2 regions of the Lactobacillus sp. ESL0700 genome follow, and region 1 is predicted to be linked to the other one. Evidence: riboswitches for the same ligand, from Rfam matches in the RefSeq annotation. Region 1 holds a riboswitch; the other holds the start of a gene.
The links. Region 1 has a riboswitch for lysine ahead of OZX63_RS00485 (ABC transporter substrate-binding protein/permease). Riboswitches for the same ligand answer to the same signal wherever they lie in the genome.
Positions count from the first base shown of each region.

Region 2: it holds a riboswitch for lysine, as region 1 does, so the genes downstream of both, lysA (diaminopimelate decarboxylase) here and OZX63_RS00485 (ABC transporter substrate-binding protein/permease) in region 1, are expected to answer to the same signal.

Region 1 is NZ_CP113930.1:94,926-101,252, forward strand. Features, by position in the region: gene OZX63_RS00480 (ArgE/DapE family deacylase) at 1-487, opposite strand, end outside; gene OZX63_RS00485 (ABC transporter substrate-binding protein/permease) at 511-2,121, opposite strand; lysine riboswitch at 2,232-2,410, opposite strand; gene OZX63_RS00490 (pyridoxamine 5'-phosphate oxidase family protein) at 2,604-3,023, shown strand; gene OZX63_RS00495 (MFS transporter) at 3,091-4,311, opposite strand; gene OZX63_RS00500 (RNA-binding domain-containing protein) at 4,407-5,930, opposite strand; gene OZX63_RS00505 (DNA-3-methyladenine glycosylase) at 6,106-6,327, opposite strand, start outside.
Region 2 is NZ_CP113930.1:1,690,601-1,696,927, reverse strand. Features, by position in the region: gene OZX63_RS08140 (N-acetyldiaminopimelate deacetylase) at 1-401, opposite strand, end outside; gene dapD (2,3,4,5-tetrahydropyridine-2,6-dicarboxylate N-acetyltransferase) at 406-1,113, opposite strand; gene lysA (diaminopimelate decarboxylase) at 1,132-2,421, opposite strand; lysine riboswitch at 2,506-2,682, opposite strand; gene OZX63_RS08125 (aspartate kinase) at 2,852-4,219, shown strand; gene dapF (diaminopimelate epimerase) at 4,219-5,205, shown strand; gene OZX63_RS08115 (ABC-F family ATP-binding cassette domain-containing protein) at 5,755-6,327, shown strand, end outside.

The sequences.
Region 1 (6,327 bases):
CGTCTAAATCATCAATAAAACCTTCCTTGGTTAATTCTTCAGCGCCCCATTGTCCAGTTTCTTCGCCGACAGACATTAATAAACGCAATTCCCCTGTTAAAGGCACATTATCTTCAAGTAAGGTGATCAGCGTGCCAATCATCCCCGCTAAGCCGCTTTTCATATCTGTCGTGCCGCGGCCGTACATTTTGGTGTCATGGTCGTACAATTTACCAGAAAACGGATCATCGCGCCAAGCTGCACGATTACCAAGGTTAACCACGTCCATGTGACCGGAAAAGCCGAGCTTAAAATTGCCGTCAGTGGGGCCAATTGAGATAACCGCACTTTCGCGATCACCCTGGTAGGGAACACGTGTAATGCGAACGCGATCACCAAAGGGCGCGAATAACTGTGCAACGTAGTCAACAACCTTTTTTTCGTGGTCGTCAATGGTTTCTATTTGGATTAAATCCTGTAATAACTTAATTTGTCTTTGTCTATCCATAGTAATTCCTATCAATTAAATAATTATTTGTCTTGTGTACCAACTTGAATCTGGTTGGCCATTAAATTGTAATTTTGATTGCCATCGAGGTGTTTTTCAATCAAGTTGAAAATCCGTGTGATAGTAAAGGTTAAAATCAGGTAAATTGCGGAAATTGTCAGGTAGGTTGGGAAGAACTTGAAACTTTGACTGGCAATTGTGGAACCAACGAAGAATAATTCGGAAACAGAAATAATGCTCAAAACTGAAGTATCCTTGATGTTTACAATGAACTCGTTGGTAATTGAAGGGAGGCAATTTCTGATTGCCTGCGGCAGAATAATGTGCCACATTCTTTGGCTGTGAGTCATTCCCAGTGCACTGGCTGCCTCGAATTGACCATCGGGAGTGGAAATAATCCCGCCGCGGATGATTTCGGCCAAATATGCACCGGTATTAATCGAAACAATGATTAAAGCAGCGGCAGTTCTGTCAATGTTAAGATGCCAGAATTGCGCAATCCCATAGTAAATTACGGCCGCCTGAACCATCATTGGCGTGCCCCGAAAGACTTCGATATAAACTGACAGGAGCCAATTAATAAATTTCAAGCCCCAACGCTTGCCGCGAGTAGTGGGCTCAGGAATTGTGCGGATAATTCCGACGACTAAGCCGATTAGAAAACCTGCAACTGTTCCGACAGCAGCTAGTAATAAGGTCATGCCAATCCCGCTCATAATCATGCCGCCGTACTGCTTGAGCATGGAGATGAGCCACGGCTCTGGCTTACCATTTTTACCCTTCTTCGAAGTGGTCTTAGGTTGTTCTTTAATAGCTGCTGTCATTAATTCTTGGCGCTTTTTAGTAGAAATCCCTGCTAAGATTTGGTTGACATCTTTAAGCAGCTGGGGATTAGACTTGGCAACACCAATTGAAGAAACCATTTGTTCCTTGGTCACATGGAAGCCATGCATTGGATTAAGTTTTACTGCCTTAATGTCTGGATCAACCATTTTGAACGAAATGGCTTCAGTTGAGTCGGCGATATAGCCGTCGATTGTCCCAGAAACTAGACTTTGCCGCATTGCAGAGAAGTCACTCATAGCTGGTTCCTTCTTAACTCCAGGCAATTGGTTAATTAATTTATAGTGAAATGTACCTTGTTGTGAGGTTAATTTAGCACCCTTAAAGTCCGTCAGCTTCTTGGCATTGGCGAATCTGCTGGTCTTCTTAGTAATTACGACAAAAATGCCGCTCCAATAAGCATTGGTGAAGTTAATCGCCTTAGCTCGTTCAGGTGTTGGGCTCATTCCGGCAATAATTAAGTCGGCCTTGCCGCTAGTTAATGAGGGGAGTAGTCCATCCCATTCAGTCTTAAGTACGACTACTTTACGGTGCAACTTTTTACCAATGATCTTGGCAATCTTGACATCATAGCCGTTAGCATAGGTATGTGAGCCGTCAATTGGGACGGCACCATTAGCCGATGTGGTTTGGGTCCAATTGTTGGGCGAATAGTTAGCTTCCATTGCGACCTTTAATACCCCATCGTCTTTTTTAGCAGCTTGGACTGAGGGAATATTAAAAAATCCACTGATAGTAAAACTGATTAGGACTGCAAAAATTGCGGTTAACCACTTGTATCTTGACTTCATTTTGAAAACCTCCAAATATTTTTCAAATAAAGCCAATACAATAAAAAGCGTAAATAAAAACCCTCGTCATCTTTCAAGACAACGAGGTTTATAATCAATCATATTTAGACAAATCATATAGCGCTCCCCAAGATTGACTTGGGACAGTCTGCAGGATCTGTTCCTGCAGCCCAACCAAAATCTTACGGCGGATAAAATTTTGGTTTCGGCGGCAATTCTTGACACTAATCATCTTTGCATCACGCGTGCTTAGACTAGGTTCGTAATTGTCGCGACCTCTATTGCATTGGAAATTATTTAACTTGATGAAAATACTAAATTAAATTTTGATGATTGTCAACTGCATTATTAAAAAATAATTTAATAATATTTAATTTTAGACTTAAAAACAAATAGTAAGCATCTTACTTGTATTTTGTAAGTGACTACCTTATAGTGTATATATAAGCAAAGTTATATAAGACTTTCAGGAGGTCATATAGATGGCAAAATTAACACAAGAAATGCAAGATTTAGTAACAAGCGAATTTCCTTTCTTAGCAACAGCTGACAAAGATGGTAATCCTCAAGTAGGTCCTAAGGGTTCATTAAAGGTTTACGATGATGAACACTTAGCTTACGTTGAATGGACAAGTAAGACAGCTTACGAAAACTTAAAGGCTACTGGTAAGGCAGCCGTTGCTGTATCAAACAAGGCAGCTGGAACTGGCTACCGCTTTGAAGGTACAGCTCATGTTTACCAACCTGGTTCAGAAGAATATAAAGCTGCTAAGGAAAAGGGCGATCTTGGAGATGGTACTGCCATTGTTGTAATTGATGTTGAAAGAATTTATCAATTAGGACATGTTCCAGAAGCTGGTGACTTATTGGTTGAAGGTGCACCAGAACGCCGCGGTTACTAATAAACTGAATAATTAATCTTAAACACGCTAGACAGAATTGCCTAGCGTGTTTTTTGTGTGCTGATTTTTAATTTTTAACAACAGGCGTCTTTTCGTATGCCGTCATGTCTTTACCAAGAATTAGGAAGACAATGACAGTAATAATCGCAATAAATGCTGGCAGTAAAAGTGGCTTTTTAAGTAAGTCAAAAATGCCGGCAACAATTGTTCCAAAGAAGACGTCAAGAATTGAAGAACCAAAGGTGATAAAGCTTGCTTGGCCAGACTGAATTGTAACTTCAGTCCGTCTAATTCGAATTCGTGAAATCCATGTGCTGACAGGAATGCAGCTAAGCATGACGGCAATAATACAAATGCTTAAAGTATAAACACTGGGACTAACGGCAAAAACGATTAAGCAGAGTGCGGGTAAAGTGATGAGCACCATGCTTTTCTTGAAGTTTAATTTGGTCCGTAAAACGAGGTTGCCTAAGATGGTGCCGATCGCATAATCGACAACGAGATAGGCAATATTGGCAAATTGGGGATCAACACTACTCCACAGGTAGACCATTAGACTATTAAAATACCCCATCAGTAAGCTAATGAAAATTGCCAGGATAATTGAGCTGCGTAAGCCGGTATTGGTCTTAATCAGGTGATAAATCTTTTTAATTTGCGCTAAGGTCGAATTAGTGGCTAGGTCATGACCAACCAGATTAGGATCGTAGTTTTCATCTAATAAACTAGTTGGAATCGCAAATAATAGGTAGGCAATACTACCAACAAGTAATAAAAATTTGTAAATAATTGAGCCATCGTTAAGCTCGCTAGCCAGAACGTAGGCGCAGCCAATTGCTAAGTAACTTAAAATTAAGCCAATATTGCCAAAAGTTGTGTTCTTGCCAATTACCATGTCAACTTGTTCATCAGGAATAAAGCGCTTGGTGGCACCGTTATATGCAGACTGAGCAAAAAGTGCAATAAAAGTCATGATGATGTCACAGACAATGTAGGCATAAATGAAATAAACGCCATTAAAGAAAAAGGGAATTAGTAAGATTAAGCCCAGCATTGGATAGGTGATTTGCAAGGCCTTCTTCTTACTAATGCGATCCATTGTGGAACCAACAAAAAGCGTCAGAATAATGATGCCAAATGATTCTAAGCTAGAAAAAATACTGTTGACAGTTACCGACCGTGAAAAAGAAGCGATTAAGATTGAACCGCCAATACCAACAGATAAGTCACCCAGGTTAGAGATTAATGCCATGATTGGTAAGAGGGAAGAGTTACGTACTTTTTTCATATTTAGCTCCTGTAAAAATATTATGTAATTATTATGAGCTAAATATGAATAAATTTCAATAACGCTAAATATATTTTAATGTAGATAGAGCTGTATTAGTTTGAACTATTTGAATTTTTAATTAACTGCCTAAAAATACCTGATAAAGATTGCATTTGAGCGGCTAATTGCTCTGTGGTTGACGGTAACGTATATTTAGTAGATCGTGATTTTCCATGTATTTCAATTATTTTTTTGCTTAAAAGTGAAGAAAGTGTGCTATCAGCAATATATCTAGAAAAGCCGGTTTGACTTTCTATTTCTTTATGTGAAAGTGAACCAGAAGGACTACTAATAATTGCTTTTAGAACTTTTCGTTCACGATTAGAGATTTCTTTTCCGGAAAAAGAATTTGCATAATCTACTTTCCAGATTTTTAATTGGGTGCCTTTTTCAATACTTGTTTCTATTTCGGGGTGTCTGAAATTATTTTCTATGGAAGAGTTAAAAATTTTTTCACCGCCAACACCTTCACGCTCACCATAATGCGCTTGAGTAAATAGCTTTGAAATAATAGCATTTCTACTTTTAGAATTATGAGTAGTAAAAAAGTCTTCTTTAGGAATTTTCATTTTTCCGGGATTTTCAAATTTATAGAACTTTGGATATTCGGTTAAGATAATACGGCTACCTTCAAAATAATCTGCGTGCATCAGCATGTTTACAGTTGCTTCACGTAATGCCACAAACATGGAACCAAATGTGTCTCTTCTTTGACCGTTTTTGTCTAAACTAAATGGATTGGGAACAGTTGCTTTAAAATGCTCAATTACTTTAATAAAGAAAGTAAATATATTTAAATCAGATTCTACAGAGGATATTCTGGACGTCCATCTCTCTTGTTCAGGATGGCTTTTATCATAATATTCCAAAGAAAAGTAAGGGAATTTCTGAATTATTGCATTATTCTTACCAAAAAATAACAGACCTGCATAGGATATACCTTCTTTACCATCATTATCACGATCTTTGATTAAAACGCCTATTCTACGTAAAAAATCTTTTAATTCGTAATCTTTATACCTTTTATATGTCTCTATTTTGGTAAGGACTTTTTTATACAGTTCAATAGAATCTAGATCTAAATCATCAATGTCATAATTCTTAGCAACTTTAGTATCTAAGCTGCTTTCGGATAATCTTGATAATCGTTTGATGTAATCTTCAGTACATTTACGATCGGTGCTACCTTGTCTTATAAAAGCTTGAGCAAAATTACCATTTATATATATTGGCTTATATGTATCATCAGCTTGCCTAATAGTTATTTCTATAATTTTTTTATTTGCTATAGGTATAATTTTTATATCATTATTCTTGATTGTGGAATAATTTATTTTGTTTTTATTAGTAATATTTGACCAAAAATCGTCTAATACTTTCGTTGTGTCATTGACGCCTGATATTTTAAACTCATGATTAGCCAATTCTTCAACACCTAGAACTAAAAATCCACCATCAGTATTTTCAAAAGCAGAAATAGTTTCCCAAGCATCTTTTGGAAAAGCATTTTTGCTTTTTTTATATTCTAAATGTTCATCTTCTTGAGGGAGTGAATGATTGTAATCTATTTTGTTCATAAATAAATTCCTTTTTTGAAACCAGCAGAAAACCAGCAGAAAACCAGCAGAAAAAAAGTACGTAAAACGTTGAGTTAATGGCTTTTTTTCATAATTGGTAAAATTTAATTATTAAAAACCAGCAGAAAAGATTCTGTGCATGCAATTAATTTTATCATTAAATTAATGAATAAATTTATTTCCAACCATGATTTTCTCTATAATCACGTTTTTTCATTCTTGAAACGTAGGGATTGCCAGCGACATAATAACGTAAAGGCTTTTGTGCCCACTCAGGTTCAGATTGATTAATGCCAACTCGCGGCCCAGCAATGATTTCGGCTGCGTGCTTTTTGTGAGCATTGTTTAAGTCGATTTTAAATGGTGAATCATCTAAAAAGTGCAGGTTCCAATGTTT
Region 2 (6,327 bases), 390 kb from region 1:
TCTTCGGCCGGTTGAAAGAAGAAAACCAAATTATCTTGTGGCTGATGATTAGCGAAATAGCTTAAAGCGCCAAGGGCAATGGTCATGTGTAAGTCGTGACCGCAAGCGTGCATGATGCCGGGATGTTGGGACTGATAAGGCAAGTCGTTTTGTTCAGTAACAGGCAGGCCGTCAATGTCTGCGCGGTAACCGATTGTTTTTTGGGCGTTTTTTCCTTTAACCAAAACCATGATTGCAGTTGGCAATTGCGGGAAAGTTTTAATTGTTAAAAACTGCTGCGGTAATTCACCAATTAATTGTAGTAATAATTTTTGGGTTGCCGTTTCTTTTAGCGCCAATTCGGGAATTTGGTGTAATTGACGTCTAATTTTAATTAAATTTTGTTCATTAAATTGGGTCATGCAGTCACAGCTTTCGCAAGCTAGTTTCCAGACCAGTTTTACTCTTAGTCTGGTCGTCAACTTGCTTAATTACTTTGGCTGGGATGCCGATAACGACGGTATTAGGAGCAACATCCTTGGTCACCACAGCCCCAGCACCAATTACGGCCCCAGTGCCAATTTGGATGCCTTCAAGTATCGTGGCCCCAGCGCCAACTAGAACATTGTCGCCAATTCTGACGGGCTCGGCCGATGCTGGTTCAATTACGCCAGCAACAACTGCGTTAGCGCCGACGTGGACATTTTGCCCAATAATTGCCCGACCGCCAATCACCGTTCCCATATCAATCATCGTGTTAGCTCCGATTTCTGCTCCGATATTAATCACCGCCCCCATCATAATTACGGCTTGCTTGCCGATTTTGACGTGGTCGCGAATAATCGCACCGGGTTCAATGCGGGCGTTAATCTTGGTGTAGTCGAGTAGCGGCACGGCGGAGTTACGAGCATCGTTTTCAAGGCGATAGTGAGCAATTTGCGCTTTATTTTTAGTTAAAAATGGTTCAATCTCGGCCCAGTCACCAAATAGAATGCCAATTTTGTCGTCTAAAAAGGCCTGAATGCTTTCGGGAACAGCTAGGTTAGTTAAATTTCCCTGGACGTAAACCTTAACCGGGGTCTTTTTGGGTGAATTGCTAATCAAATCAATAATTTCTTGTGCAGTTTGCTTCATTGTTTTTCCTCATGTTACTTAAAGATAATTTAGGTCTAGGCTGGTTAAATCCGCAATTGACTCGCGTTTGACGACGAGTTTGGCATGGCCGTTTTCCGCAAAGACAACGGCTGGACGACCTACACGATTGTAGTTAGAAGCCATCGAGTAGCCGTAAGCCCCTGTTGCAAGCACTGCCAAAATGTCGCCAGGTGCACTTTCAGGTAGCGGCTGATCTTTGACCAAAATGTCGCCGGACTCACAATAGCGCCCAGCGATTGTCACGGTTTCTGTTGGCGCTGCCTCTGGTCTAGCAGCTAAGACTGCCTGATATTCGGCTTGGTAAAGGGCGGGACGAATGTTGTCGCCCATGCCACCGTCAACGCTAAGATAAGTGCGAATACCGGGAATAGTTTTGCGCGCACCGATTGTATAGAGGCTGTAGCCAGCCTCACCAACAATCGAGCGCCCGGGCTCTAGCCAAACCTCGGGCAGAGCCAAGTTAGTTTGGGCGATTTCTTTTTTCAGCGTTTGGATCATGTCGTGAACAAACTCTTGCGGGGTTAATGGGTGGTCGGCGTTGGTGTATTTGATGCCAAAACCGCCGCCAAAATTTAAAACCTGTGGCTGATAATGGAATTTTTCCTGCCAAGTGGCTGCTAGCTGAACCATTCTTTGTACTAGAGCCGTAAAGCCCGCAACTGCCATGATTTGGGAGCCGATATGAGCGTGATAGCCGCGCAAGTTGAGTTTAGGATTTTGTAATACCTGTTTTAGCGCCTGTTCTGCCTGACCTGATTGAACGTCAAAGCCGAATTTGCTGTCGACCTGACCGGTTTGAATGTAGCGGTGAGTATGCGCCGAAATGCCGGGCGCAATGCGCAACATGATGTTAACCGGCTGCTTTTGCTGGGGCAGCAACTTGTTTAACAATTCTAATTCGTAAAAGTTATCAACGATGATTGTGCCAACATGATTGTCGAGGGCTAACTGCAGTTCCGCAAGGGACTTGTTGTTGCCGTGAAAGCTAACGTGTTCCATCGGGAATCCAGCCTGAACGGCAGTCATTAATTCGCCCGCTGAAACAACGTCCAAATGTCCGTTTTCTTGTGCGATAACTTGGTCAATTGCCCTGATGGCAAAGGCTTTGCTGGCATAACTGATGGCGTATTTGACGCCGGTTTTGTCAAAAGCCTTGTGAAATTGTCGTAATTGCTGCCTAATCATGCTGACATCGTAGACATAAAGTGGCGTACCGAAGTCCTTAGCGAGCTCAAGTGCATCGCAGTTGCCAATTGATAAGTGTCCTTGTGAGTTAACGTTAACCAAGTTGATTCCTCCCAAATTAGCTAACAAAAAAGGTTCTTTTGTTTGCGCTGAAACAAAAGAACCTGAATTAATATCTGGTATCAAATTGTCGGAAGCGCTCCGTAGATTTTCTACGACAGTCCATGATTTGTTCAATCATGGCCCAGCTATTAATTCTTGCTTAGGAATTAATGCTTCGGCAGTTTCCCCTTTCAATTAGCTTCATAGTTTTAGCAAAACTCAGCTAATTTACTAATGGTCACCGCGACCTCTTCGATTGCTTAAATATTATATTATTTTTAGAAACCTGTCAATAATTTTAATTAAAAAATCAAACCAGTTTATAATCCCAAAAATATTTTTCTTGCAGATTAAAAAATAAATGCTAGAATTGCAACTAATCTTTCAAAAATTTACCAGTAGTTTTTATAAAAAAGGATTAGACCAAAAAATGAAAGTAGTTAAGTTTGGCGGCAGTTCATTAGCAGATGGCCCACATTTTGAGAAAATTATTAAGATTATTACCGCGGATCCAGAGCGCAAAGTTATTGTGACTTCGGCGCCTGGTAAACGGGATGAAAATGATTATAAAATAACAGATTTACTAATAGAATACGCGCATAGAACGCTGGCTCATCAAGACTTGTCTGCTATTCAGGAACAAATTTGGCAACGTTATGCCGCAATTGGTAATCATTTTTCCGTACCAAGTGAAAAAATGACAAGGTTGAAGCAAATCTTATTGGACTTACCAAAAAAAGAATACCAAACTGATGATTATTTATTGGCAACTTTTAAAGCACATGGCGAGATTTTAAATGCACACTTATTAACGCTAATATTACAAAAATTAAACTTAAATGCACATTTCGCTGGTAGTGGAGAATTAGGAATTGAAGTGACAGATAATCCCCAGGCGGCCATGATTTTACCGGACACTTATGACAATTTAGCGCAATATCATTTGCCAGCTGGTTACCTAATTGTGCCGGGCTTTTATGGCTTAACCAAGCAAAAGCAAATTGCCACGTTTTCTCGTGGCGGCTCGGATATTACTGGTGCTGCTTTAGCCCGCGGTTTTCATGCGGATGTGTACGAAAACTTTACTGACGTTGACGCGATTTATGCGGCTAATCCGGCAATCGTTGCCCATCCAAGAGCAATTAGCAAAATGACTTATCGTGAAATGCGAGAACTGTCGTACGCAGGCTTTTCTGTTTTTCATGATGAAGCGATTTTGCCGGCAATTGCGGCTAACATTCCGATTAATGTTAAAAATACTAATCATCCTCGTCTTAAGGGAACGATGATTGTTCCGGCAAAGGACTTTCAACCAGCCAACGTAATCACAGGGGTGGCAACTGCAACGCACTTTTCGGCACTTTACTTGCACCGATATTTGTTAAATAAAGAGGTGGGGTTTACCCTGAAGTTGCTGCAAATTTTTTATAAATATCACATTTCATACGAGCATATGCCGTCAGGAATTGATGACCTGACCGTGATTTTTGATAACCGCCAGTTTACTGCCGGCGTTCGCGAAAAGATGTGTCAGGAGATTCGGACGGAATTGCAACCGGATAGCTTGGAGTGGATTGATGATTATGCCATTATCATGGTGGTTGGCGAGGGAATGCGAAATAAAGTTGGCGTGATGGCCAAAATTATTGAGCCACTCGCAGCCCAAAATATTGGTGTTCACATGATCAACCAAGGGGCATCGCGAATTTCAATTATGCTGGGAACTAAACGCAAGGATGCTCCGGCAGCTGTTAGACAAATTTACAACAATTTTTTCACACAGAAAGTAGCAGAATGATGATTAATATAGAAAAAGTTCATGGGTCACAAAACAGCTTCTTTTTGCTAGACCAAACAAAACTCGCGCAGCCACTAACAACGCCTGAATTAGAGCACCTGGCTGTTAAAATAACGGATGCCAAAGCAGGATTGCTTGGCGGCAGCGACGGTTTATTAGTTGTCGAACCGGCAACTAACCAGACAGCTGTCGCCCAAATGCGTATTTTTAACAAGGATGGATCACAAGCATTAATGTGTGGCAACGGTTTGCGCACGGTTGCCAGATATTTAGCTGGTAAACTGCACAAGCGTAAGTTTTTGGTGCAGACAGCTGCTGCGAATTTGCATGTGCAGCAATATCCCGACTTAGCCCCTAATGTGCCAGCATTTAGCGTTGAAATTGCGCCAGTGTCGTTTGCGGCCAGTGATGTTGGTTGGCATAATTTGTCCTTAACCAAAATTATTAACCAACCGATTCCGGCGCTGGCTGCTAAGCTGAAGTTCACGGCGCTGGCAGTTCCTAATCCGCACTTAATCAGTTTTGTCGATGATATTCATGCATCTCACGACACGCTGCAGCAGTTGGGCCAGCAATTAAATCAACCTAATTCGTATTTTCCAGATGGGGTGAACGTCAGCTTTGCCCAAATTTTGGCACCTAATCAATTATTTGTGGAGACTTATGAGCGCGGCGTTGGCTTTACCAATGCTTGTGGGACGGGAATGTCGGCGACCAGTTTAGCCGGTCACTTAACTTATCCGGAGCAGGTTGCGGCGGATGAACTGTTGACGGTTTATAATCCTGGGGGATTGGTACAGACGAAAATCCACTCTGACGCTAATAATTACTGGATCGAGCTAATTGGCAATGCGACCGTGACCCACCAGATATTTTTACCCGAAGAATGCTTGCATGAAGCGGAATTTGCGCATGATCAGATTAAGATTGCCGCAACTGGCGAGCAGGAAGCTTATTTAAAGTTTGTGTCTACTTTCAAAAAATAATCGTTAAGAAGCAGTGCTCTCTGTTTTAATAACTTGGGCATCAATAAAAAGGCCACTAGAATTTAAAGATTCCAGCGGCCTTTTTGAAATTAGTGAATTATTTATAAAAGAAAACATGCTAGGCTCGAAACCTAGCATGCTTCTGTAAGTGATTTAATGAATAGAGCATATTATCTTGCTCAATCCTGCTAGGTGTTTAATCTAGCAGGTGATAAACCTAGTAATATCAAGATGTTGACTACAACCACTTACATATTGAGTCATTTTATAAGATTGATAAATTATTAGATTTTAAAATAGTATAATTAGTATTTCTACTTCTCTTGATATAACTAATTAAAGCATAATTCATTGTGAAATTCAATACTAATTGTAAAAATATTAATTATTATGAAGTGGCATAATGATTAATGGGCAATCGCCGCGTAATTATTGCTATTTATTTTCAGATTGTTGGCAAAATTTGTGGCAGTCAGCTTCTTGTTTGAGCCAAAAGTGCGACTTTATTATATACTAGAGCGAGTTGTTTTAGTTCGAAAGGGATGGACGATGAGTTTACTAACGGTTAAAAATCTGGGCCAAAGTTTTGTTGATAAAACCTTGTACGAGAATGCGAATTTTGTCCTTAATAAAGAGGATCACATGGGGGTCACGGGACAAAATGGGGTTGGTAAATCAACCTTAATTAAGATTTTAACGGGAGAAATGCTGCCGGACGAAGGGCAGGTTAAGTGGCAGAACAAGGTTGATGTTGGCTACCTTGATCAGTATGCCAAATTAACACCGGGTGAGACTATCCGCGGCTTTCTGCGCACGGCATTTGCGCCGCTATATCAAAAAGAACAAGAATTAAATGAGCTTTATGCTAAATATGCCGAGAATGGCGCTGACGAATTACTTGAAAAGGCTGGTAAAATTCAGACTTATTTAGAAGAAAATAATTTTTATGGCATTGATACGGAAATCGAACGTGTTGCGTCGGGGCTGGGCTTGGCAGAATTAGGCTACGATCATGATGTGGCTCAACTTTCCGGTGGGCAACGTTCGAAAATTATTCTGGCGAAATTATTATTACAAAACCCTGATGTCTTGCTGCTGGATGAGCCGACTAACTATCTTGAT